DNA from 2 places in the Agromyces chitinivorans genome. Region 1 is predicted to be linked to the other one. Evidence: riboswitches for the same ligand, from Rfam matches in the RefSeq annotation. Region 1 holds a riboswitch; the other holds the start of a gene.

Region 1 (11,298 bases):
ATGCCGCCGCGCTCACCGCAGAAGCCCTTGAGCGCCGCCGACGAGTTCATGTAGGTCACCGGGATGACCGGCACGCGGCCGTCGGCGTCGGGCTCGGTGCCGTAGACCTCCTCGAGCTGCTCCCAGCACTCCATGACGGAGTCGAGGTCGGCCATGTCGGCCATCGAGCAGCCGGCCGCGAGGTTGGGCAGGATCACGGCCTGCTCGGCGCCCGAGAGCATGTCTGCGGTCTCGGCCATGAAGTGCACGCCGCAGAACACGATCGCCTCGGCCTCGGGCTTCGCCTTGGCGGCGTTCGCGAGCTGGAACGAGTCGCCCACGAAGTCGGCGTGCCGCACCACCTCGTCGCGCTGGTAGAAGTGGCCGAGCACGACGACGCGGTCGCCGAGAGTCGCCTTGGCGGCCTCGATGCGCGCGTGCAGCTCGTCCTGCGAGGCCGTGCGGTACGACTCGGGCAGGTCGCCCTGGCGCGGCGAGCCGGTGGGGATCACGTCGCCCATCGACGAGCCGGGACCGTAGCCGATCGGCCCGCGGTCGAACTCCCACGGGCCCTTCGCGAGTTCGGGGGTGCAGGTCGCGCCGGCCTTCGACCCGGTCTGGATGAGCCGGATGCTGCGGTCGACGGATGCCGCGCGACGGGTCTCCACCTCGTCGCGGGCGGGGGGCGTTGCGATGGTCATGCTCTCATCCTCGGGTGGGGCAGGATCGGGTCGGACTCGACCCGATCGTCGTGCGCGCTGCGCAGCGCGCGGGTTCGGGCGAGCGGCCCGGCGTCGGCCAGGTCGATCGAGGCGTCGTACCGGTACAGCTTGGGCGGCCGGTGCGGGGTGCCCGACAGGCGCTCGCCGGTGTCGACGAGCGTGCCGGACGCTTCCATCGTGCGACGGAAGTTCGCGGGGTCGAGGCGGCGCTGCAGCACCGCCTCGTGCACCTCGCGCAGCTGCGCGAGCGTGAAGGTCTCGCCGAGGAACGCGTGCGCGATGCGCGCGTACTCCATCTTCGTGCGGAGCCGCCAGAGCGCGTACTCGACGATGCGGTTGTGGTCGAAGGCGAGCCGCCCGAGCGAGTCGGCGGCGCACCAGCGCACGTTCTCGTCGGCGGTGGCGCGCTCGGCCTCGTCCGACTGCACGAGTGCCCAGTACACGACCGACACCACGCGCCCGCCGGGGGAGCGTCCGATCGCACCGAACGTGTAGAGCTGCTCGAGGTACTTCGGCGCGAGGCCGGTCGTCTCGCCGAGGGTGCGCGCCGCGGCATCCGACAGCTCCTCGTCGTCGGGCAGCCAGCCGCCGGGCAGCGCCCAGTCGTCGAGGTAGGGGTCGCGCGTGCGGCGCACCAGCGGAATCCAGAGCGTGGGCAGTCCGGATGCCTCGTCGCGGCGCAGCGCGAAGATCACCGTCGACACGGCGAGGCGCGCGTCGTGCGTGCCCACGGGCTCCACCGGCATCCGCCCCACCCCCTAAGTGTCAGTCTGACTCGAAGACCGCGTCCATCTTAGTGTCACCCTGACCCGAACACAAACCGCCCCCGCGAACTTCCAGACCCGTCAATTCCCTGCGCTTTGGCGAGCCAGACCGCAGTTTCCTGACGGGTCTTGCGTGTCGGGTCACGTAGGTGGCTCGAGACCCGTCAGAAAACTGCGCTCCCAGCGGGGAGAGCGCAGCTTCTTGACGGGTCTCAGCGGGGCGGGGAACCAGGTCTGCCGCGTCTCTGGTCTTCAGGTGCGAGGCATGCGGAGTCGGCGTTCGATTCGCTCCACCGCGTCGCAGGAGGCCGTCGTCGTGAGCGTCGCGTCAACGTCGTCCGAGGTCAGGCGGATCATGTGCCAACCCGCGTCCTGGAGCCGTTCGATGCGTCGGATGTCACGACGGAAGCGTTCGCGCTCGCGATGCGTGTCGCCCTCGTACTCCACTCCGAGAAGGTCGTCCGGGTACGCGAGGTCGATCTCTGCGATGAGTTCGCCCTTCTCGTCGACGACTGGATGGTTCAGCACCGGCTCCGGCAATCCTGCACGGCAGAGCATGAGCCGAGCTTCGGTCTCCTTCGGTGAACGGGCGCCCGCGCGGACGTCGACGAGTGCATCGCGGGCGCGAGCCGCTCCGCGAAGGCGCGGCGTTCGCTCGATCGAACGCTGGAGCGCCTCGTCCTCGGTGAGGGCAGGGAGATCGCCGTAGGACCCGCGGGGCGACACCAAGTAGTCGCCGACCACGATGAGCTCGTCGACGGAGAGCATCCCGGCGAGGTGGCGCCAGGTGGTCGGAGCATCCGTCACCAGCAGGCCATCGACCTCGATGACCTTGGTGCATCGGCTCGACAGCTCGTGCCCGACGACCCCGCGAGTGCGGGGCCCGCGCCACTTCCCGACGCTCGAGACGTGGACACGCGGGTCTCGTTCCAGCCTGCGGGGGAGCGGACAGCCTAAGAGCAGTGCGGCCGTGGTGTGGCTGAAGCACTGACCCTCGGCGAGTCGCACCTGATAGGCCGACGCGAGCGGTGGTGCGTCTTGGGCGGACCGAACCCCGTGGAACGGAGCCACGATGTCGGGTGCGGCGAGCCGCCGATGTCCGACGCCGTGCTTCGCGGCATCCCCAGTCGTGAATGACACGCGGGACACGAGATCGGCGGGGAGTCGGCTCGGACTTCGCATGCTGACACTGTCTCCAACGAGCCGGACTTCGGCGGTGCCGCATGCGCACACCCCCCGAGAGGGTGCCCGTTCGCGCCTGTGGAGGACCTACCCCTGGTCGCCGATACAACGCCCGTCAAGAACCTGCGTTCTCAGCGCTGGGAGTGCAGGCTCTTGACGGGTCTCGAGACCACGGGGACGGGTCGTGCGCGAGACCCGTCAAGAAACTGCGCCATGAGGCGCGAGAGCGCAGGAGATTGACGGGTCTGGGGCCGGACCGGGCTCGCGCGCAGCGCGGGGCGAGGATTCCCGGATTCGGTTGGTAGGCTGTGCGCACAATCGCATATCGGGCCATCGACGCGTTGCGGGAGAGCCGGCTGGGCCGGCACCGAAGGAGCAAGCCTCCCCGCCAATCTCTCAGGTCACAGACCGCAGCGAGCAGGCCGCTCTGAAAAGCGGATGCCACGAGCATCCCGCCCACGGTGAAAGCGCACCCCACGGGGTCCGTGAAACTCTCAGGCACATGACAGAGGGGGAGTTCTCGACCGCGGCAGCATGCCGCGCGCGCCGTGCGACGACAGGAGAACTCCGTGACCGAACGCCTGAGCCCCCTCGATGCGATCCACCGCGCCGCCGGCGCGACCTTCACCGACTTCGCGGGCTGGCAGATGCCCGTGCGCTATTCGTCCGACCTCGCCGAGCACAAGGCGGTCCGCACCGCGGCGGGCATCTTCGACCTCTCGCACATGGGCGAGATCGTGGTCGTCGGGCCCGAGGCCGACCGCGCGCTCGACTACGCGCTCGCCGGCAAGCTCTCGGCCAGCGCCGAGGGTCAGGCGAAGTACACGCTGCTGCTCGCGCGCCACGGCGGCGTGATCGACGACCTCGTGGTCTACCGCACGGGGGCCGACCGCTTCCTCGTCGTCGCCAACGCCGCCAACGCCGCCCACGTCGCCGACGAGCTGCGCGCCCGCACGGCGCCGTTCGACTGCGAGGTGTTCGACGAGTCCGACGACGTCGCCCTTGTCGCGGTGCAGGGGCCGAAGGCCCTCGAGATCCTCACCACGACGCCCGGCTTCGGCATCCAGGGCGACGGCAACGACCACGACGACTTCGTGCATGCCGTCACCGGAATGAAGTACTACCGCGCCGTCGCGGCCGAGTTCGCCGAGCAGCCGGTGCTCGTCGCGCGCACCGGCTACACGGGCGAGGACGGCTTCGAGCTCTACGTCTCGCCCGACCAGGCGCCCGCCCTCTGGGAGGCGCTCGTCGAGGCCGGCGAGCCGCTCGGGCTCGTGCCGGCGGGCCTGGCCAGCCGCGACACGCTGCGCCTCGAGGCGGGCATGCCGCTCTACGGGCACGAGCTCACCCGCGACACGTTCCCGGCGCAGGCGGGGCTCGGGCGCGTCGTCGCGCTCGCCAAGGAGGTCGACTTCGTCGGCCGCGCCGCGAGCGAGGAGGGGCCGGCGGCGGATGCCCCGGTGCTGGTCGGGCTCGCGAGCGAGGGCCGCCGCGCGGGCCGCGCCGGGTACGCGCTGTTCGACGGCGAGGGGGCGGATGCCTCCGAGGTCGGCGTGATCACGAGCGGCGCGCTGTCGCCCACGCTCGGCCACCCGATCGCCATGGCCTACGTCGCTCCGCGTCACGCGGCGACGGGCACCGCGCTGTATGTCGACGTGCGCGGCACGCGCATCGCCGCATCCGTCGTCGACCTGCCCTTCTACCGCCGCGAGCAGTAGCCGCGCCGTCCGGCGAACCCGCCACCCACCACGAACCGCACCGCCCACCGAGCACCGCGACCCACCGATCCGAGGGGAACCCCATGACCGACCTGAACGACCTGAAGTACACGAGCGACCACGAGTGGGTGCTCGTCGACGAGGATCCCGCGGAGGGCGTCGACGCGGGCGGCGTGGTCGTGGGCATCACCGCCTACGCCGCCGAGAAGCTGGGCGACGTCGTGTTCGTCGAGCTGCCCGCGGTCGGCACGGCCGTCGCCGCAGGCGACGTCGTGGGCGAGATCGAGTCGACGAAGTCGGTGGGCGAGCTCATCTCGCCGGTCGACGGCACCGTGACCGAGGTGAACGAGCGCGCGGTCGAGGAGCCCGAGCTGCTCAACAGCGACCCCTTCGGCGACGGCTGGCTGATCAAGGTCACGGTCGCGGAGATCCCGGCGGACCTGCTGAGCCTCGAGCAGTACCGCGAGGTCACGGGCGAGTGAGCGGCACGTACGACCTCGACGCCTTCGGCCGTCGCCACATCGGCACGACCCGCGACGACCAGGCGCTGATGCTGGCGACCCTCGGCTACGACTCGCTCGACGCGCTCGTCGACGCGGCGGTGCCGAGCTCGATCCAGATGCGCGAGGTCATCTCCTCGTCCATCCCCGAGGCCGCGACCGAGCGGCAGGCGCTCGCCGAGCTCCGCGCGATCGCCGACGAGAACACCGTGCGCACGTCGATGATCGGCCTGGGCTACTTCGGCACGATCACCCCGGCCGTGATCCAGCGCAACGTGCTCGAGAACCCCTCCTGGTACACGGCCTACACGCCGTACCAGCCCGAGATCTCGCAGGGCCGCCTCGAGGCGATGCTGAACTTCCAGACCATGGTCGCCGACCTCACCGGGCTCGACACGGCGAACGCCTCGATGCTCGACGAGGGCACCGCGGTGGTCGAGGGGATGCTCCTGGCACGCCGCGCCTCGAAGGCGAAGACGGCCCGGTTCGTGGTCGACGCCGACGCGCTGCCGCAGACGCTCGCGCTGCTGCGCTCGCGCGCCGAGGCCGTGGGCATCGAGCTCGCGGAGCTGCCGCTCGCCGAGACCGACCCGGCCGGGCTGGGGGAGTGCTTCGGCGTGTTCGCGCAGTACCCCGGGGCATCCGGCCGCATCTGGGACCCGTCGGCCGTGTTCGAGGCCGTGCACGCGGGCGGCGGCATCGCCGTCGCCGCGGCAGATCTCCTCGCGACGACGCTCGTCACCCCGCCCGGCGAGCTCGGCGCGGACGTCGCCGTGGGCACCTCGCAGCGCTTCGGCGTGCCGATGGGCTTCGGCGGGCCGCACGCGGGCTTCATGGCCGTGCGGAAGGGCCTCGAGCGCCAGCTGCCGGGGCGCCTGGTGGGGGTGTCGCAGGATGCCGCGGGGCATCCGGCGTACCGGCTCAGCCTGCAGGCGCGCGAGCAGCACATCCGCCGCGAGAAGGCGACCTCGAACATCTGCACCGCGCAGGTGCTGCTGGCCGTGATGGCGTCGATGTACGCCGTCTACCACGGCCCCCGCGGCCTGCGCGCGATCGCGGCCCGCACCGCGGGAATGGCGCACCTGCTCGCCGAGCAGCTCGCCGACCTCGGCCAGACCGTCGTGCACGACGCCTTCTTCGACACGCTCAGCGTCGTCGTGCCCGGCACGGCAGATCGCGTCGTCGAGCGCGCCCGCGAGCTCGGTGTGCACCTCTGGGCCGCCGACGAGGCGACCGTGCAGGTCTCGGTCGACGAGACCACGACGTTCGACGAGCTGCACCTCGTCACCCGCGCCTTCGGCGGGCCCGAGGAGCGCGGCGAGGCGGCACTGACCGGCTCGGCCATCCCCGAGGCCCTCAGCCGCAGCACGGCCTACCTCGAGCACCCTGTCTTCAATACGCACCACTCCGAGACCGCCATGATGCGGTACCTGAAGCTCCTCGGCGACCGCGACTACGCGCTCGACCGCGGCATGATCCCGCTCGGCTCGTGCACCATGAAGCTGAACGCCGCAACCGAGATGCAGGCGGTCACCTGGCCGGAGTTCGCGAACCTGCATCCGTTCGCCCCCGAGGCCGACGTGGTCGGCTCGCTCGCGCTCATCGAGCAGCTCGAGTCGTGGCTTGCCGAGGTGACCGGGTACGACACCGTCTCGCTGCAGCCGAACGCGGGCAGCCAGGGCGAGCTCGCGGGCCTGCTCGCGATCCGCGGCTACCACCACGCCAACGGCGAGCCGGAGCGCACGGTGTGCCTCATCCCGCAGAGCGCGCACGGCACCAACGCGGCATCCGCCGTGCTGGCCGGCATGCGCGTGGTGGTCGTGGCCTGCGACGACCGCGGCAACGTCGACCTCGACGACCTGCGCGCCAAGATCGACGCGAACGCCGCCGAGATCGCGGCGCTCATGATCACCTACCCGTCGACGCACGGCGTCTACGAGCACGACGTGGTCGACATCACGCAGGCCGTGCACGACGCCGGCGGCCAGGTCTACGTCGACGGCGCGAACCTCAACGCGCTGCTCGGCACGGCCCGGTTCGGCGACTTCGGCGGCGACGTGTCGCACCTGAACCTGCACAAGACGTTCTGCATCCCGCACGGCGGCGGCGGCCCCGGCGTCGGCCCGGTCGCAGCGAAGGCGCACCTCGCGCCGTACCTGCCCGGCCACCCGATGGCGCAGCGCGCCGACCACCGCGAGCTCGTGCACGGCGGCGGCCCGGTCTCGGCGGCGCCGTACGGCAGCCCGTCGATCCTCCCGATCTCGTGGGCGTACATCCGCATGATGGGCTCCGAGGGGCTGCGCGAGGCGACGTCCGCCGCGGTGCTCGCCGCGAACTACGTCGCCGAGCGCCTGCGCGAGCACTTCCCGGTGCTCTACACGGGCGACGACGGGCTGGTCGCGCACGAGTGCATCCTCGACGTGCGTCCGCTCACGCAGGCGACGGGCGTGACCGTCGACGACGTGGCGAAGCGCCTCATCGACTACGGCTTCCACGCGCCGACCATGTCGTTCCCGGTCGCGGGCACGCTCATGGTCGAACCGACCGAGTCGGAGGACCTGGCGGAGCTCGAGCGCTTCGTCGAGGCGATGATCGCGATCAAGGCCGAGGCCGACGCGGTGGGCCGCGGCGAGTTCCCGGCCGACGACAACCCCCTCCGCAACGCTCCGCACACGGCCGAGTCGATCGCGGTGGGGGAGTGGACCCACCCGTACACCCGCGAGCAGGCGGTCTTCCCGGTGCATTCGCTCGTGCGCACGAAGTACTGGCCGCCGGTGCGCCGGGTCGACCAGGCCTACGGCGACCGCAACCTCGTCTGCGCGTGCCCGCCCGTGGAGGCGTTCGCCTAGGCCGACGGATGCCCCGGGGCTGCGCCGCTCGAATCGAGCGCCGGCCCCGGGTACGTCGCCGACGTCGAGCGGATGCCCCGGGCGGGCCGGTCAGCCCCGGTCCGCCCGCGCGGCCGCGGCGACCGCCGCCTCCGTGCGCGAGCCCACGCCGAGCTTGCGCAGCACGGCGGAGACGTGCACGCTCACCGTCTTGCCGCTGATGAACAGGCGTTCGCCGATCTCGCGGTTGGACAGGCCCTCGGCGACGAGGTCGAGCACCTGCTGCTCGCGTGCGGTGAGTTCGGCGTCCCCGACGCCTGCGCTGCGTTCACCGGTCGCCCCGAGCGGCAGCCCCGCCCGTGTGGCGACGTCGTCCGCCATGCGCACGACGAGTCCGCAGCCGAGCGGCTCCGCCTCGGCACGACCGCGCGCGATGCGCTCGGTCGCCGCCTCGCGGTCGCCGGCGTCGAGCAGCGCCGTGCCCTGGCGGACCAGGCCGTAGCCGAGCAGATGTCGGTGGCCGTTGCCCGCGGCGAGGAGGTCGAGCGCCGGCTGCCAGGCCTCGGCGCGTTCGGTCGGATCATCGGTCAGCTCGGCGTTCGCGATCGCGGTCCACACGGGTGCGGACTCCCAGCCCTGCAACGGTTCGAGTGCCGCCCGTACATCATCGGCGGGTCGCGGTGGCGCGATGCCGCGGTCGCGCATCGCGCCGATGATGCGTGCGGCCGTCGCGAGTTGCAGCAGTCGATCGGCGGGCCGGTCGTCGCGTCCGTCGAAGATGATCGGCTCGAGCCGTGCGAACGCGGCGGCCGGGTCGCCGTTCGCGAACAGGAGCTCCGCCTCGTCGTACGCACCGCCGGTCTCCACCTGGCGCTCGATGCGCCCCACCTCGTCGCGGCGGCTGCGGATCATGCGGTTCCAGTCGTTCGCCGCCTCGAGTTCGCCCGACCAGACCAGCAGCCAGAGCTGCATGTGCTCGAGGAACCGGCGGAACGCCATGGGGGCGTCGGAGCGCAGCGTGCGTTCGAGGATGCGCCGGGCGCGATCCCATTCGCCGAGCGCGAAGAGCGGCTCTGCGGCGTTCGACGAGAGCATGACCCCGGTGCCGCGCTCCTCGCCGCGCTCGCGCGCCTCCTCGAGCGCGGTCTCGGCGACCTCGACCGCCTCGCGGTAGCGTCCGAGCAGGAGCAGCGAGTCCGACAGGTTGATCGCGAGGCGCACCCGGGGCCCCCAGTCGTCGCCGGCGAGTTCGCGGGCCTGGGCGAAGCGCTCCATGCCCTCCTCCACGCGACCGGCGTCGATGAGTGCGACCCCGGCCAGGTTGGCACCGACGGATGCTGCGCGGCGCCCCTCGTCGCCGGCACGGGCGCCCGCCTCGAGCGACTCCTCGGCGATGCGCAGCGTCTCGTCGCTGCCCTGCATCATGTGCGCGGCGCTGAGGTCGGCGAGGATCTCGGCACGCAGGACGAGTGCCTCGTGCGAATCGTCGTCGGCGATCAGCGCGAGGCCGCGCTCCATGCGCGATCGGGCCCCGGGTTCGCCGAGGCGGTACAGGTCGCGCCCGTTGTCGCCGAGCAGGCGTGCCATGAGCAGCGGGTCGTCGGCAGCGGACTCCATCGCGAGCTCGGTGAGGGGGATCGCGCGCACAGCGCTGCCCGCGGCGCGGTGCGCGTTTGCCGCGGCCTGCAGCAGGTCGAGCCGGCTCATGCCGGCGACGGCCTCCGCATCGGGCACCTGATCCCAGATGTCGACCATTCGCTCGGCCATGGCCGCGACCGTCGACATCGCGTACGAGCGCTCGGACTCCTCGATCGCTCGCCGTGCCGCCGTGAACGCCTCGTCGTACCGCCGGGCGGCCAGGAAGTGCGTGGAGACCTCCACGTCGATACCGGGCCAGCGTCGCGACTGCAGCGCCTCGGCGTACCGCGCGTGGTACCGCGAGCGCTCACCGGGCATCAGCTCGCCGTCCACGACCTCGCGCACGAGCGCATGACGGAAGGCGTAGCCCGATCGGTCTGCGACCAGCAGCCCGCCGTCGATCGCCTCCCGGATCGCCTGCTCCATGCGGACAGGCTCTCCGTCGTGGACGACCTCGAGCAGGTCGTGCTCCACGCGCAGTCCGCCGACCGACATCAGTCGCAGGGCGGCGCGCGTGTCGGTCGACATGCGCTCGTAGCGCGCGGCGAGCAGGTCGGTGAGCGAGTGCGGCAGATCGTGCGGGCTCGCGCCGAGGAGCTCCTCGACGAAGAACGGGATGCCGCCGCTGCGCGCGAAGAGCTCGTCGACCCGGTCGGCGTGCGCGGCACCCGCCATCTCGTGCACGTCGTCGCGGGTGAGTCTCGGCAGCTCGATGCGGGTGACCGCACGCAGCCGGTCGAGCTCCGCGAGGTCGGTGCGCAGCCGGTGCCCGCGCGGCAGCTCGGCAGTGCGGGCGGTGAGCACGAGCAGTGCGCGCGCGTCGCGCAGGAGCCGGATCGCGTACTGGACGACGGCCACGGTGGAGGCATCCGCCCAGTGCAGGTCTTCGATGACGAGCACGAGCGGCCTGCGCTGCGAGAGCCCCTCGACCAGGCGCAGGAACCCCTCCTCGAGCAGCCCGGCGCCGCCGCTCGGTGCGATGTCGCCGCCGCCGGGGAACAGGGTGCGGAGCGCGTCAGCGGACGGCCCGGCGGCGTCGCGCGCGGCGTCCTCGCCGAACTCGGCGACGAGCGCGCGCACGAGCTGGCGCACCGGGATCAGGGGAGCGCCCGCGTCGGCGAGCTCGATGCACTGGCCGCGTGCGACGAACGCTCCGTCGATGTCGGCGATGAACTCGTCGACGAGCCGGCTCTTGCCGATGCCGGCCTCGCCGCCGACCAGCACGACCCGGGTATCGCCGCGATCCGCCGACGCCAGCGCGTCGCGCAGCGTCTGCAGCTCGGCACGCCTGCCGGCCATGCTGCGTGTCGGTGCGGCGCCCACGGCGTCATCCTCCCACAGCGACGCGGCCCGAGGTCGTGAGGACCGCGGGCCGCGTGCCGGTGCGCCGCCTGGGCGAGCCGGCGAGCCGGTCACAGGTGGCGCGCGCGCATCACCGACGCGTGGTGGTGCACCCGGGCGAGGTGCCGGATGCGGATGCGCCTGCGGGCCCCGCGATAGGCGCGGACGAGCGCGCGGTCGATACGGTGCCAGGCGTGCTCCGGGAGCTGGCCGCGCTCGGCGGCGACGCGACGGTGTTCGTTCTCGACGGCCTGGCGCCTCGCATCATGGGCGTGGAGCGCCTCGGCGACGACGGTGTTCGCGTAGTACATGATCTCGGATTCCCCCCTGTGGGCGGTGCGTCGGGACCGCTCCGCCACCCCTTCAGACTGCCGTCACCCCCTGACACCCGCATCGGCGCGTGCACCGGTCCTCGGGGAGTACTCGGTGCGGTGCGGCTCGGTGCTGCCCGGAATGGCCCTCGGTGCTGTTCGGGCGGTGTCTCGGTGCAGCCCGTGCGTCGACTCCGGGCGAGCAGGCGTCGCACTCAGTGCCCGCACCGGGTCACGCGTGGCGGTGACCGCGGGCCGCGAGGCGTGCGCCGCGCAGTCCATCGGCCTGGAGTGCGCGGATGCTGCCGATGATGC
Region 2 (11,298 bases), on a different contig from region 1:
GGCCATGAACGGCTGCGGGTTGATGCGGTACCCGTTCTGGAACACCTCGAAGTGGAGGTGGCACCCGGTGGACGCACCCGTGCTGCCGGAGCTGGCGATGTTCTGCCCGGCGCTCACGGTCTGCCCGACACCGACGAAGACGCCGCCGTACCGGATGTGCGCGTAGCCCGTGGCGATGCCGTTGCCGTGGTCGATCTTGATGAAGTTGCCGTAGGTGCCGGAGTAGCCCGCGTAGACGACGACGCCGGAGTGGGCGGCGTAGATGGGCGCGGAGCATCCGGTCGCCAGGTCGGTCGCGTAGTGGAAGCCGCCGGAGCACCCGCCCGGGGTGCAGATGCTGGTGCGCGGGCCGTAGGTGCCGCTGATGTACCCGTACGCCGGGATCGCCCAGCCCTGGCTGCTCGTGGTGCCGCCCGCGAGGCCGCCTCCACCGCCCGACGCCGCCGCTGCGGCGGCCGCCGCAGCGGCCCGCGCCGCCGCCGCAGCCGCAGCCTTGCGCCGGCGCTCCTCTTCTTCCTTGCGCTTGCGCTCGCCCTCCTGGTAGGCGGCGATCGTGGTCGCCTCCTTGTCCTTGAGGTACTTCAGCTGCTGCTCGAGCTCGATCTTCTTGTCCTCGGACTCGGCGAGCGCCGCCTCGGCGGCGGCCTGCGCCTCCTGCGCGGCGACGAGCGCCTCCTCCGCCGCGATGCGGAGCTGTTCGCGCTCGTCGCGCGCGACGGCGGCCTGCTCCCCGAGCGCCTTCGCGGTGTTCGCGGCCTGCTGCGCCTCCTCGTAGACGCCTGCCGTGCGCTCGACCATCTTGCTCATGTTGCCCAGCTTCGAGAGCAGCTCGTCGGTCTCGGCCGCGGTGCCGGCCTCCAGCATCATGTTGATGCCGAGGTCGGTGCCGCCTGCGCGGTACAGCTGCGCGGCGAGCTGGCCGGCGTTGTCCTCGGCCTCGGCCGCCTCGGCCGCGGACTCGTCGGCCTGCTGCTGGATCTCCTCGGCACGCCGGTTCGCCTCGTCGAACGCCTGCTGGGCGGCGAGCAGCTCGTCGGTACGCCGCTCGGCCTCGGCCCGGGTCTCCTCCACGCGCACCTCGAGCTGCGCGATCAGGTCGGTGATCTCCGAGACCGCGGCAGCGCCGGCGGCGGTGTTCGCCTTGGCCTTCTTGACCTCGTCCCAGGTCGGGTAGTCGGCGGCGTTCGCGGGTGCGGGCGCGGCGACGGACATCGACGCGACGATGAGCAGGGCGCCGAACACCCCGATGGCGCGGCGGAGGCCGGGCAGGGCGGTTCCGACGCGCCGCGCGCGTCGCGGTGCGACCTGCGTCGCCTCCCCCGCCCCGTCTGCCATGGTTCCCCGTTCCCGCCGTTCGGCCGGTTTCGTCACGATCGTCACATCCGTCACATCCGCAACGTCAGCCACAGTAACAACGGACCGCCTGATCCTCGGTATTGCCGGCCGACGTGGTGCTCGGCCCCCGGACGAGGGACGTGCCGAGCGCGACGCTACCCGGGGTCCGGGCCCCCGCCGGGAGCGCCGACGGCCCGTCGCGGGATCGGTTCCGGCCTCGTTTTGGAATCTGGCGGAACTGCCCGTATGCTTGGCTGTCGGCGGTCGCGTCCAGCGCGACACCCGGCCCCATCGTTTAGCGGCCTAGGACACCGCCCTTTCACGGCGGCAGCACGGGTTCGAATCCCGTTGGGGTCACGCTGAACGAAGGTTACAATTCAATACGCAAGGCCCTGTGGCGCAGTTGGTTAGCGTGCCGCCCTGTCACGGCGGAGGTCGCGGGTTCAAGTCCCGTCAGGGTCGCTTCGGCGGATGGGCTCTCCTCGAGAGCCCATCTCCGTATGGGGAACATCTTCGGATGCCCCGCCTGAAACGCATCGTCGGATGCACCAGGCTCTGTAGCTCAGTTGGTAGAGCGCACGACTGAAAATCGTGAGGTCACGGGATCGACGCCCGTCGGAGCCACCAGAACGAGAAGCCCGGGTTCGCCCGGGCTTCTTCGCGTCTCCGGGTGCCGCGGCGCGGCACCGCCCCGCCGCGCTCAGCACTCGATGACGTTCACGGCGAGTCCGCCGAGCGAGGTCTCCTTGTACTTGCGCTTCATGTCGGCGCCGGTCTCGCGCATGGTCGCGATGGCCTGGTCGAGCGAGACGTGGTGCGTGCCGTCGCCGTGCAGGGCGATGCGCGCGGCGTTGATCGCGGTGCTGCTCGCGATGGCGTTGCGCTCGATGCACGGGATCTGCACGAGCCCGCCGATCGGGTCGCAGGTGAGGCCGAGGTGGTGCTCGATGCCGATCTCGGCGGCGTTCTCGACCTGCTCCGGGGTGCCGCCGAGCAGCGCGCAGAGCCCCGCGGCCGCCATGGAGCAGGCCGAGCCGACCTCGCCCTGGCAGCCGACCTCCGCGCCCGAGATCGACGCGTTGCGCTTCAGCAGCAGGCCGATGGCCGCGGCCGTCAGCAGGAAGCGCACCACGGCGTCGTCGCCGAGCTCGCCGACGAACCGGTCGGCGTAGTGCAGCACCGCGGGCACGATGCCCGCCGCGCCGTTCGTCGGCGCGGTCACCACGCGGCCGCCCGCGGCGTTCTCCTCGTTGACCGCGAGCGCCCACAGGCTGACCCAGTCCATCGCGCCGCTCGGACCCGACTCGCCCGCCGCGGACAGCTTCCGGGCGAGGCCGGGCGCGCGCCGGCGCACGCGCAGCGATCCCGGCAGGAACTCCGCCTCCGCGGAACATCCGCGCTCGACGCACTCCCGCATGACGCGCCAGACCCGCAGCAGCTCCTCGCGGACCTCGGCCTCGGGCCGCCGCGCGCACTCGTTCGCGAGCATCGCCTGCGCGATGTCGATCCCCTCGGCTCGACACGTCGCGAGCAGCTCGGCGCCGGACGCGAACGGGAACGGCACGTCCGCGCGCTGCTCGACGACGGTCGGGCGGCCGCCGAGGTCGTCGGCGACGAAACCGCCGCCCACGGAGTAGTACGTCGCCGTGCGCAGCGTCGCGCCGGCGCCGTCGAACGCCTCGCAGGTCAGGGCGTTCGGGTGCCCCGGCAGCCGCTTCCGGCGGTGGAGGACCACGTCCTCGTCGGGATCGAACGCGATGCGCTGCGACCCGCCGAGCAGCAGCGTCCGCTCCGCCGCGACCCGCGCCACCCGGGCGCCGACACTCGCCGCGTCGACCGTCTCCGGGTGCTCGCCGGCGAGGCCGAGGACGACCGCGGCATCCGACCCGTGCCCACGCCCCGTGGCACCGAGCGAGCCGAGGAGCTCGACCCGCACGCGCGCGACCTCCGCGAGCATCCCGTCCGCGGCGAGGCCGTCGACGAACCTGCGAGCGGCGCGCATCGGCCCGACCGTGTGCGAGGAGGACGGCCCGATGCCGATCGTGAACAGGTCCAGCGCGCTCGGCATCGGCGCGGACTCCGCGATCGGGGACGCGGCTGCGGGCCGCATCCGCTCTGCTGCGGTCGTCGGAGGGTGGGTCATCGGAACTCCCGGGTCGGGGCCGGCCGCGCCGGCGTCGGGTGGTTCCTCCCCGCTCTGTCGATGACCTGAGAGATTCGCGCGGCTCGCGCCGCCTTGCCCCGTCGGTGAGCAGACCGTGGCCTGCTGCTTTCCAGAGTTCCCTGTCGTGGCGGTACGGGTGCCTGAGAGATTCCCGGGGAGGGGCTTGCTCCTACGGCGCCGCCCGGGCGGACCCGGCGGGCTCTCCCGCCACGATGCGGGTATTCAGTTCGCTGTTCGTCACGCTAACACGCGGCGCGTCAGCGCGCGCCCGAGGCAACGACCTCGATCACCCCGTCGTCCAGCCCCGGCGCCGGTTCGGCACCGCCGAGGCCGAGCACCGTCGACCAGAAGTACCGGCGCCACACCGGGGCCAGGCCCGCATCGTGGATCGGCAGGACCCACCGCGGCGCGACGCGACGCACGAACTCGACGGTGTCGCCGAGGCGCGCCCACGGCGCGGCGATCGGCACCGCCAGCAGGTCGACCCCCTCCGGCACCGCCGCGTACGAATCGCCCGGATGGAACAGCGAGACCCCGTCGCGCTCGGCGAGCACGAACCCGAGGTTGCCCGGCACGGGCAGCTCCGGGTGGATGGCATCGTGCGTGCCGCCGACCGCGCGCACCGTGAGCCCGGGCAGGTCGAGGTGCCGCCCCGCCTCCATCGCGACGGTCGCGCTCCAGCGCTCCCCCGCCCTCGCGATGACCTCCGGCAGTGCGCAGAGCACCGCGTTCGGATTGCGCGCGTGCAGCGCGGCGAGCCGGTCGGGATCGAAGTGGTCGGCGTGGGCGTGCGTGACGGCGACCACGTCGACCCCCTCGAGCGCGAACGCCGACTCGTCGGCGTACGACCCCGGATCCAGCAGCATCCGCACCTCGTCGCACTCGACGAGCAGCGCCGCATGACCGTGACGGGTGACCCTCATCGCGCGCACCCGACCGCCGGTTCGGCCGGACGCGTCATCCGAGGATCCAGGACCACGTGTCGCGCGTGTACTGCTTCACCTCGGTCGAGGGCCCGATCGCGGGTGGGAACCGGTCGCGCCACTCGTAGGGCCGGGTGGCGTCGATGATCATGCGCGAGTTCGTGCCCTTGCGATCGGGATGGATCGCGGGGTCGAGGTGTCCGCTCAGCGCCCCGGTGAGGATGATCGTGTCGCGCTCCGGATCCGCCCGCGTCGAGACCGCCCAGATCACCTCGTGCAGGTCGGTGATGTCGATGTCGTCGTCGACCACCACCACGATGCGACCGAGGTAGTTGGCCTGGCGCACCTGCGCCGCGACCGTGCCGACCTGCCGCGAGTGCCCCTGGTACTTCTGGGAGATCGCGATGACGTTGAAGAGCCGGCAGCCGCCGACGCTGTGCGTCCAGGCCGCGGTCACGCCGGGGATCCCCGCGGCCGTGATCTCGCGCTTGAGATTGGCACTGCGGCCGTACTGCTGGAACCGCTGGGCCTCGTAGGGCGGCTTCTCGGGCGGGCAGCCGAGGATGATCGGGTTGTTGCGGTAGTAGACCGCACTCACCTCGAACACCGGCTCGGGTCGCGCGGTCGAGGCGTAGTACCCCGTCCACTCGCCGAACGGCCCTTCGATGCGCTCCTTGTCGTGGCGGAGGAACCCCTCGATCGCGATCTCGGCGTCGGCGGGGATCGGCAGGCCCGTGAACCGGCCGGTTATGGTCGGGATCGGGCTGCCCTGCACACCTCCGACCCACTCGAGCTCGTTCACCCCGTTCGGGATCTCGAGGCCGCTCGCCATGAACTGCAGCGGATCGAGCCCGGCGACGATCACGGCGGGCATGTCTTCGCCGTTGTCGAAGTAGCCGTCGCGGTGGAGGCGGCCGTGCTTGCCGGGCGAGATGTACAGCCCCGTGGTGCGCTCGTCGTGCACCTGCACGCGGTACGCGCCCATGTTCACGATGCCGTCGTCGCGGCCGCGCGTGATGATGCCGCAGCCGGTGCCGATGTACGGGCCGCCGTCCTCCGGGTGCCAGAGCGGGGTGGGGAACTTCCACAGGTCGATGTCGTCGCCGGTCATCACGTTCTCGGTGATCGGGCCCTCCGCCACCTCCTCGGTCGGCAGCGGCACGGCCTCGTCGAGGTGCCGGCCCCACGCGTCGCAGAGCGCGAACGTGCCGATGTCGGCGGGGAGCCCGAGCGTCGCCGCGAGTCGCGCGCGGTTGCCGAGCGAGTTCACCAGCACCCGCCACCCCGGCTCGTAGCCCGGGATGCGGTCGAACAGCACCGCAGGCGAGTCCTCGGTGTGGTGCAGCATCTCCGAGACGTGGCCGATGCTCGCCTCGGCGTCGACGCCCTCCACCACGCGCAGCTCGCCGAGCCGATCCATCTCCGCGAGCCACCGGCGCAGCCCGGTCGGCGCGTCGCCGCGGTCGTCGAAGGGCACCGCCTCCGCGTCACCGCGTCCGGGCATCGAATGGGTCGTCAGGGTGTCGGTCACGAGTCCTCCTCGATCGTGCTGATGCTGATGCTGATGCGGCCGGGACGGCGGGGCGGGCGGACGCCCACGCCTCCCGGGGTCATTCGAACGCCCCGCGACCGGGTTGCCACGGCGTGAGCTTCTGCTGCGCCCACGCCGCGAGTCCCTGGATCGCGACGGCGATGATCATGATGATGAAGATGGGTACGAACATCTGCGCGGTGAGGTACTCGATCGCGAAGAGCTCGATCATGCCGCCCACGCCGACCAGCGTCGACGTGATCTCCGCCACGATCACGCCCGACCACGCCTCCGCGAACGCCTGGCGGCCACCGGCCACCATGAACGGCGAGGCGGCGGGCAGGACGATGCCGCGGATGATCTGCCGCTCGTTCGCCGTGTAGGCGACGCCGGCGTCGATGAGCGCCTTGTCGACCGCCCGGACGCCGGCCATGGTGTTGATGATCACCGGCCAGACCGCGGAGAGGACGACGTACGCGTACCGGAACTGCCAGTCGAAGCCGAGCACGATGATCATGAGCGGCACGAGTGCCACGTGCGGCAGGGAGTACAGGAACGTCACGTACGGGTCGAGTGCGAATGCCACCGGCTTCCACCGGCCCATCGCGATGCCGATCGGCAGGCCGATGGCGAGTGCCGTGGCGAGGCCCGCGACGAGCAGCAGCAAGGAGGTGAGCAGCGGCCCCCAGACGACGCCGGTGACGAACAACTGGTCCCACGCCGCCACGAAGATCTCCGACGGCGGCGCGGTGAGCGCCCGGTTGATGTCCTTGGCGGTGAACTCCCAGAGCAGGAGCACGAACACGAGCATGCCGACCCGGATGCTCCACTGCCCGACGGGCGTGCTCGTGAAGCGGTTCTTGCGCGACGCACGGCGCAGGTGCGCCTGCGCGGCCTCGGTCTGGGCGCTCATTGGCGCACCCCCTTGATCCGGGTCAGCCACGATCGGCGATGTGCATGGTTCCACGGCTCGGTCAACCGGACGTTGAGCCGGGCCATGAACTCCTGGATCACGACGGCGATGAGGCCGAGCAGCACGATCGCCACGAACATCGCGTCGATCTGGAAGTACTTGGCGTACAGCGTGATCAGGTTGCCGATGCCGCCCGCCGAGGTCGCGACCTCCGCGAGGACGACGCCGGTGAGCCCCTGCCCGAGACCGAGCCGGAACCCGCTGAAGACGTAGGGCAGGCTCGACCGCAGCATGATGCTCCGGTAGACCTTGAACGGCGACGCGCGGAACGCGCGGCCCACGTCGAGCAGTCCCCGCGGCACCTCCTTTCCGCCGAGGTAGGTGTTCAGCAGGATCGGGAACACCGCACCGAGGAAGACGATGCCCACCCGCATCTCGAAGCTGATGCCCAGCCAGAGCACGAGCACCGGGATGAGCGTGATGCGCGGCGTGGAGTAGAGCGCGTAGACGTAGGGCGCCAGCGCGATCTCGACGACCTTGCTGAACGACATCAGCAGTCCGAGCGGCACGCCGACCACCACGGAGAGCGCCATGCCCGCGAACAGGCCGCGGAGCGTCTCGCCGAGCGCCGGCAGGATGTCGGGGACGAAGTTCTCGACCGCCGCCTGGGCGATCGCCGACGGGCTCGAGATGACCAGCGGCATGTCGCGCCCGAAGTACTCCCAGACCGAGAGGAACAGCAGCAGCGAGAGCGCGCGGATCGTCCAGGGGCTCCGGAGGACGCGCTGCACGCGCGAGGTGACGGGCTCGTCGTCGGGGATGAGCACCGCCTTCGTGCGCGCCGCGTCGCGGACGTCGGTCACAGCTTCGCACCCACCTGCATCTGCGACTGGAGCAGGTTCCAGCACTCGTCGCGCAGCTGGCCGTACTGCTCGGTGCCGCGCCAGTGCCCGTCCTTGCGGGGCTTGTCGATGGCGACCGGGAGGTCGGCGATCACGCGCCCGGGGTCGACGCCCATCACCACGATCCGGTCGGAGAGGTAGATCGCCTCGTCGATCGAGTGCGTGACGAACAGCACGGACAGCCCGCGGTCGGCGACGATGTCGAGCAGGAGTCCCTGCAACTGCTCGCGGGTGAGCGCGTCGAGCGCACCGAACGGCTCGTCCATGAGGAGGAGCTTGGGCTCGATGGCGAGCGCCCGGGCGAGACCGACGCGCTGCTGCTGCCCGCCCGAGAGCTGCGTCGGGAAGTGGTCCTTGCGACTGCCGAGACCGACCAGGTCGAGGTACTCGGCTGCCCGCTCGAGGCGTTCCTTCTTCCCGACGCCCTGCACCTCCAGGCCGTAGGCGGCGTTCTGGAGCGCGGTCTTCCAGGGGAAGAGGTTGAAGTTCTGGAACACGATGGCCTTGTCGCGCGAGGGACCCTCGCTGACCCGACCGTCCACCTGCACCTCGCCACCGGACTGCCGGAGCAGTCCGGTGACGATGCGCAGTGCCGTCGTCTTCCCGCAGCCGCTCGGACCCAGGAGTGATACGAATTCCCCGGCCCCGACCTCGAGGTTGAAGTTCGCCAGGATCGGCGGCTTCTCGGGGTCGTAGCTCTTCGAGAGATTGACGACGCTCAGCATTGAGTGGTTCTCCGTTCCTGTCTCAGAACCGGCCGTTCTCGGCAAGGTAGTTGTCGACGAACGTGCTGTCGAGCCATTCGCTCTTGTCGGGAATGGTCGCGGCGTCGAAGTCCCCGGCGTCGATGGACGTCTGGATCCAGTTGTCGACGAGTTCGTCGTCCAGCCCGCCGTCGACGGCGAAGAAGTCGATGTCGACGAACTGGTCGTACGCCGACTGGCGCAGCTCGTCGGAGCTCTCCGTGTCGACCTCGTAGGAGAGCTCGATGTACTCCTCCTTCTCGGTCGCCGCCCAGCGCAGCGCGTCGAGCATCGCGTCCACCGCGCCCTGCGCGGCCTCGGGGTTGCCCTCGGTGAACTCCGTCGAGGCGATCAGGCCCGTCTGGATGTACGGACCGAGCGCCGGGCCGCAGTAGAGCAGCGCGGTGAACGGGCCCGCCTGGATCGCGGCCTCGGCGTTGACCAGGTGCGCGACGGTCGCCTGCACCTGCCCGGCCTGCAGCGCCGCGACTCGGGCGCTCGTGCCGCCGATGACGACGTACTCGGGCGAGTCGATGTCGAAGCCCTCCGCCTCGAGTGCGAGCTTCATGATGGTGTCGCCCGCGGAGCCCGGCGTGTTCACGCCGATGAGCTGGCCCTCGAGGTCGTCGATCGAGTCGATGCCCTCCTCGGCCAGCACGACGTAGTCCGTCGCCTGGGCGTTCACGGCGATCAACTCCACCGGCGCCTCGGTGTTCTGCACGGCGGTGATCATCGACGGAAGCGAACCGATGTACACGTCCGCTGCACCTGCGACGACCGCGCGGAGCGCCGCATCCTCCTCCTCGACGCTCTTGAAGTCGACGTCGAACCCTGCCTCTTCGAGGTTCATCTGCCACTTCGCGACGTCGACCGCACTGAAGTCGGGGGTGCCGATGCCGATGATCCTGATACTCAGGTCGGCTTCGGGGTCTCCGCCGTCTCCTCCTCCTCCGTCCCCGCCGGAGCACCCGGCCAGGACGATCGTCGCAGTCGCTGCCAACACTGCCAGCGTGTGCCTTCTCATTGGTGCAACCTTCCTCCGCAGGCCATTCTGCGGTCGGGTTACCCCGGCTTTCCGGGGCATGGGATCATAGAACCAAACGCACGTTCCATAAGTCAAGGAATCGTGGCACATTTGTTTCTTTCTGGCGATGGTGCAATATTCTTCTCCGAGAGGACGGGCGTCGCACGACCCGTGCGCGTCCGCGACGACGGACGCGCGGACGCGTCCACACCACCAGGGAATCGGAGGAGCGATGACGCCCTCGCAACAGACCGTGGCCGGCATGAAGCTGGGGCTGGTCCTGCCCAACAAGGGGGCGGGAGCCGGGCCCGAACTCCTGGACGCCGCCGCATCGGCGACCGCCGAGGTCGGCTGGAACTCGCTCTGGGTGACGGATCACCTGATGGTGCCGCGCGGCGAGGAGGAGGACGAGTACGGCACGATGCTGGAGGCGCTGACCACCATCGCCTGGGTCGGCGGCCGCCACCCCGCACTCACCATCGGCACGTCCGTGGTGTCCCCCGCGATGCGCGACGCGCCCCTGCTCGCGAAGGAGCTCGCGACCATCGACGTGCTCCTCGGGGGCCGCCTGGTCGTGGGCGTCGGCGTGAGCGACAGCGGCGACCTCCAGGAGTACCGCAACATGGGCAAGGAGGATCGCTTCCGCACCCGAGGCGCCTACGTCGACGAGACGATCCGACTCTGGCGCCACCTCTGGTCGGGCACTCGGGAGCCGTTCGAGGGCGAGTTCCACACGATCGACGACTTCACCTTCGCCCCGCTCCCCCTCGCCCGCGAGCAGCTGCCGGTGTGGTGCGGGGGCCGCAGCCGGCGGGCGCTGCGACGCACCGCCGAGCTCTGCGACGGCTACCACGCGGCCCAGACGTCCCCGGACGACCTGCGGGAGCGGATGCCGCAGCTGGAGGCCGCGTTCGCCCTGACGGGCCGCCCGATGCCGGTCGTCTCGACCCGCGCACGCGTGTACTTCGACCGCCCCCGTGGCGACGTGTACGCGATCACCGGCTCCCCGGAGGAGATGGCCGCCGATCTCGTCGCGTTCCGGGAGGCGGGCAACGACGAGCTGATCGTGGTGTTCGACGCCCATGAGCCCGATGCGCTCGCCGCCCAGATCCGGCGCTTCGCCGACGACGTGGTGGCACGGGCCGATGCGGCGATGCTGGACCGGGCCGGATGACGCCTCCCTCACCCGAGCGTGCGCTCGCCGACTTCGCGGCGACGCCCGCCGCACTGCCGCCCGCCGTGCGCGCCAGGGCGGAGGACCTCCTGATCGACGCACTCGCCTGCGCCGTCGCAGGGCGGCACGCGCCCGGGCGCGACGGGTTCGACGCCGCCGTCCGCAGCCTGACGGGTGCGGGCGACGGCCTCGTGGTGGGCGACCGGCGGGCGGCGCCGGCGGGCGCGGCCATGCTCGACGCGTGGCAGGCGACGGCGCTCACGATGTGCGACGTCTACCGCCCGAGGCTCTGCCACGTCACGCCGCCCGTGCTCGGCGCCGTGCTCGCCGCCGCGGGGGACGCGACGCCGATGCGCGAGGTGGTCTCGGCATTCGCGATCGGTGCAGAGGTCACCGTGCGACTGTGCGACGCCCTGCCCGCGGAGGCCTTCGACGGCCGCCGATGGCACGCGCCCGGGGTCGTCGGTCCGTACGGCGCGGCCGCCGCGGCCGGGGCGCTCCTCGGGCTCGACCCCGAGGCCATGACCCAGGCGTTCGGCGGTGCGGGCCTGCACTCCGGCGGATCCTTCGCGACCCTCGGCAGCCCCGG

Evidence for each region. A riboswitch is a leader RNA that binds a small molecule or an ion and turns the genes downstream of it on or off. The one in region 1 is predicted to bind glycine.
Region 2: linked by a shared signal. The riboswitch ahead of ABZK10_RS01835 (L-serine ammonia-lyase) and the one ahead of gcvT (glycine cleavage system aminomethyltransferase GcvT) in region 1 are both predicted to bind glycine.

What each region holds. Positions count from the first base shown of each region.
Region 1 is NZ_JBEPJZ010000002.1:805,486-816,783, reverse strand. It holds gene nadA (quinolinate synthase NadA) at 1-680, opposite strand, end outside; gene ABZK10_RS16560 (NUDIX hydrolase) at 677-1,447, opposite strand; gene ABZK10_RS16555 (putative endonuclease domain-containing protein) at 1,718-2,209, opposite strand; glycine riboswitch at 2,982-3,068, shown strand; glycine riboswitch at 3,070-3,163, shown strand; gene gcvT (glycine cleavage system aminomethyltransferase GcvT) at 3,217-4,365, shown strand; gene gcvH (glycine cleavage system protein GcvH) at 4,449-4,847, shown strand; gene gcvP (aminomethyl-transferring glycine dehydrogenase) at 4,916-7,714, shown strand; gene ABZK10_RS16535 (ATP-binding protein) at 7,805-10,654, opposite strand; gene ABZK10_RS16530 (hypothetical protein) at 10,744-10,983, opposite strand; gene ABZK10_RS16525 (hypothetical protein) at 11,216-11,298, opposite strand, start outside.
Region 2 is NZ_JBEPJZ010000001.1:370,900-382,197, forward strand. It holds gene ABZK10_RS01815 (M23 family metallopeptidase) at 1-1,335, opposite strand, end outside; tRNA gene ABZK10_RS01820 (tRNA-Glu) at 1,620-1,692, shown strand; tRNA gene ABZK10_RS01825 (tRNA-Asp) at 1,724-1,797, shown strand; tRNA gene ABZK10_RS01830 (tRNA-Phe) at 1,887-1,962, shown strand; gene ABZK10_RS01835 (L-serine ammonia-lyase) at 2,036-3,403, opposite strand; glycine riboswitch at 3,531-3,614, opposite strand; glycine riboswitch at 3,618-3,716, opposite strand; gene ABZK10_RS01840 (MBL fold metallo-hydrolase) at 3,757-4,422, opposite strand; gene ABZK10_RS01845 (UbiD family decarboxylase) at 4,457-5,953, opposite strand; gene ABZK10_RS01850 (ABC transporter permease) at 6,033-6,866, opposite strand; gene ABZK10_RS01855 (ABC transporter permease) at 6,863-7,729, opposite strand; gene ABZK10_RS01860 (ABC transporter ATP-binding protein) at 7,726-8,493, opposite strand; gene ABZK10_RS01865 (ABC transporter substrate-binding protein) at 8,516-9,511, opposite strand; gene ABZK10_RS01870 (LLM class flavin-dependent oxidoreductase) at 9,768-10,709, shown strand; gene ABZK10_RS01875 (MmgE/PrpD family protein) at 10,706-11,298, shown strand, end outside.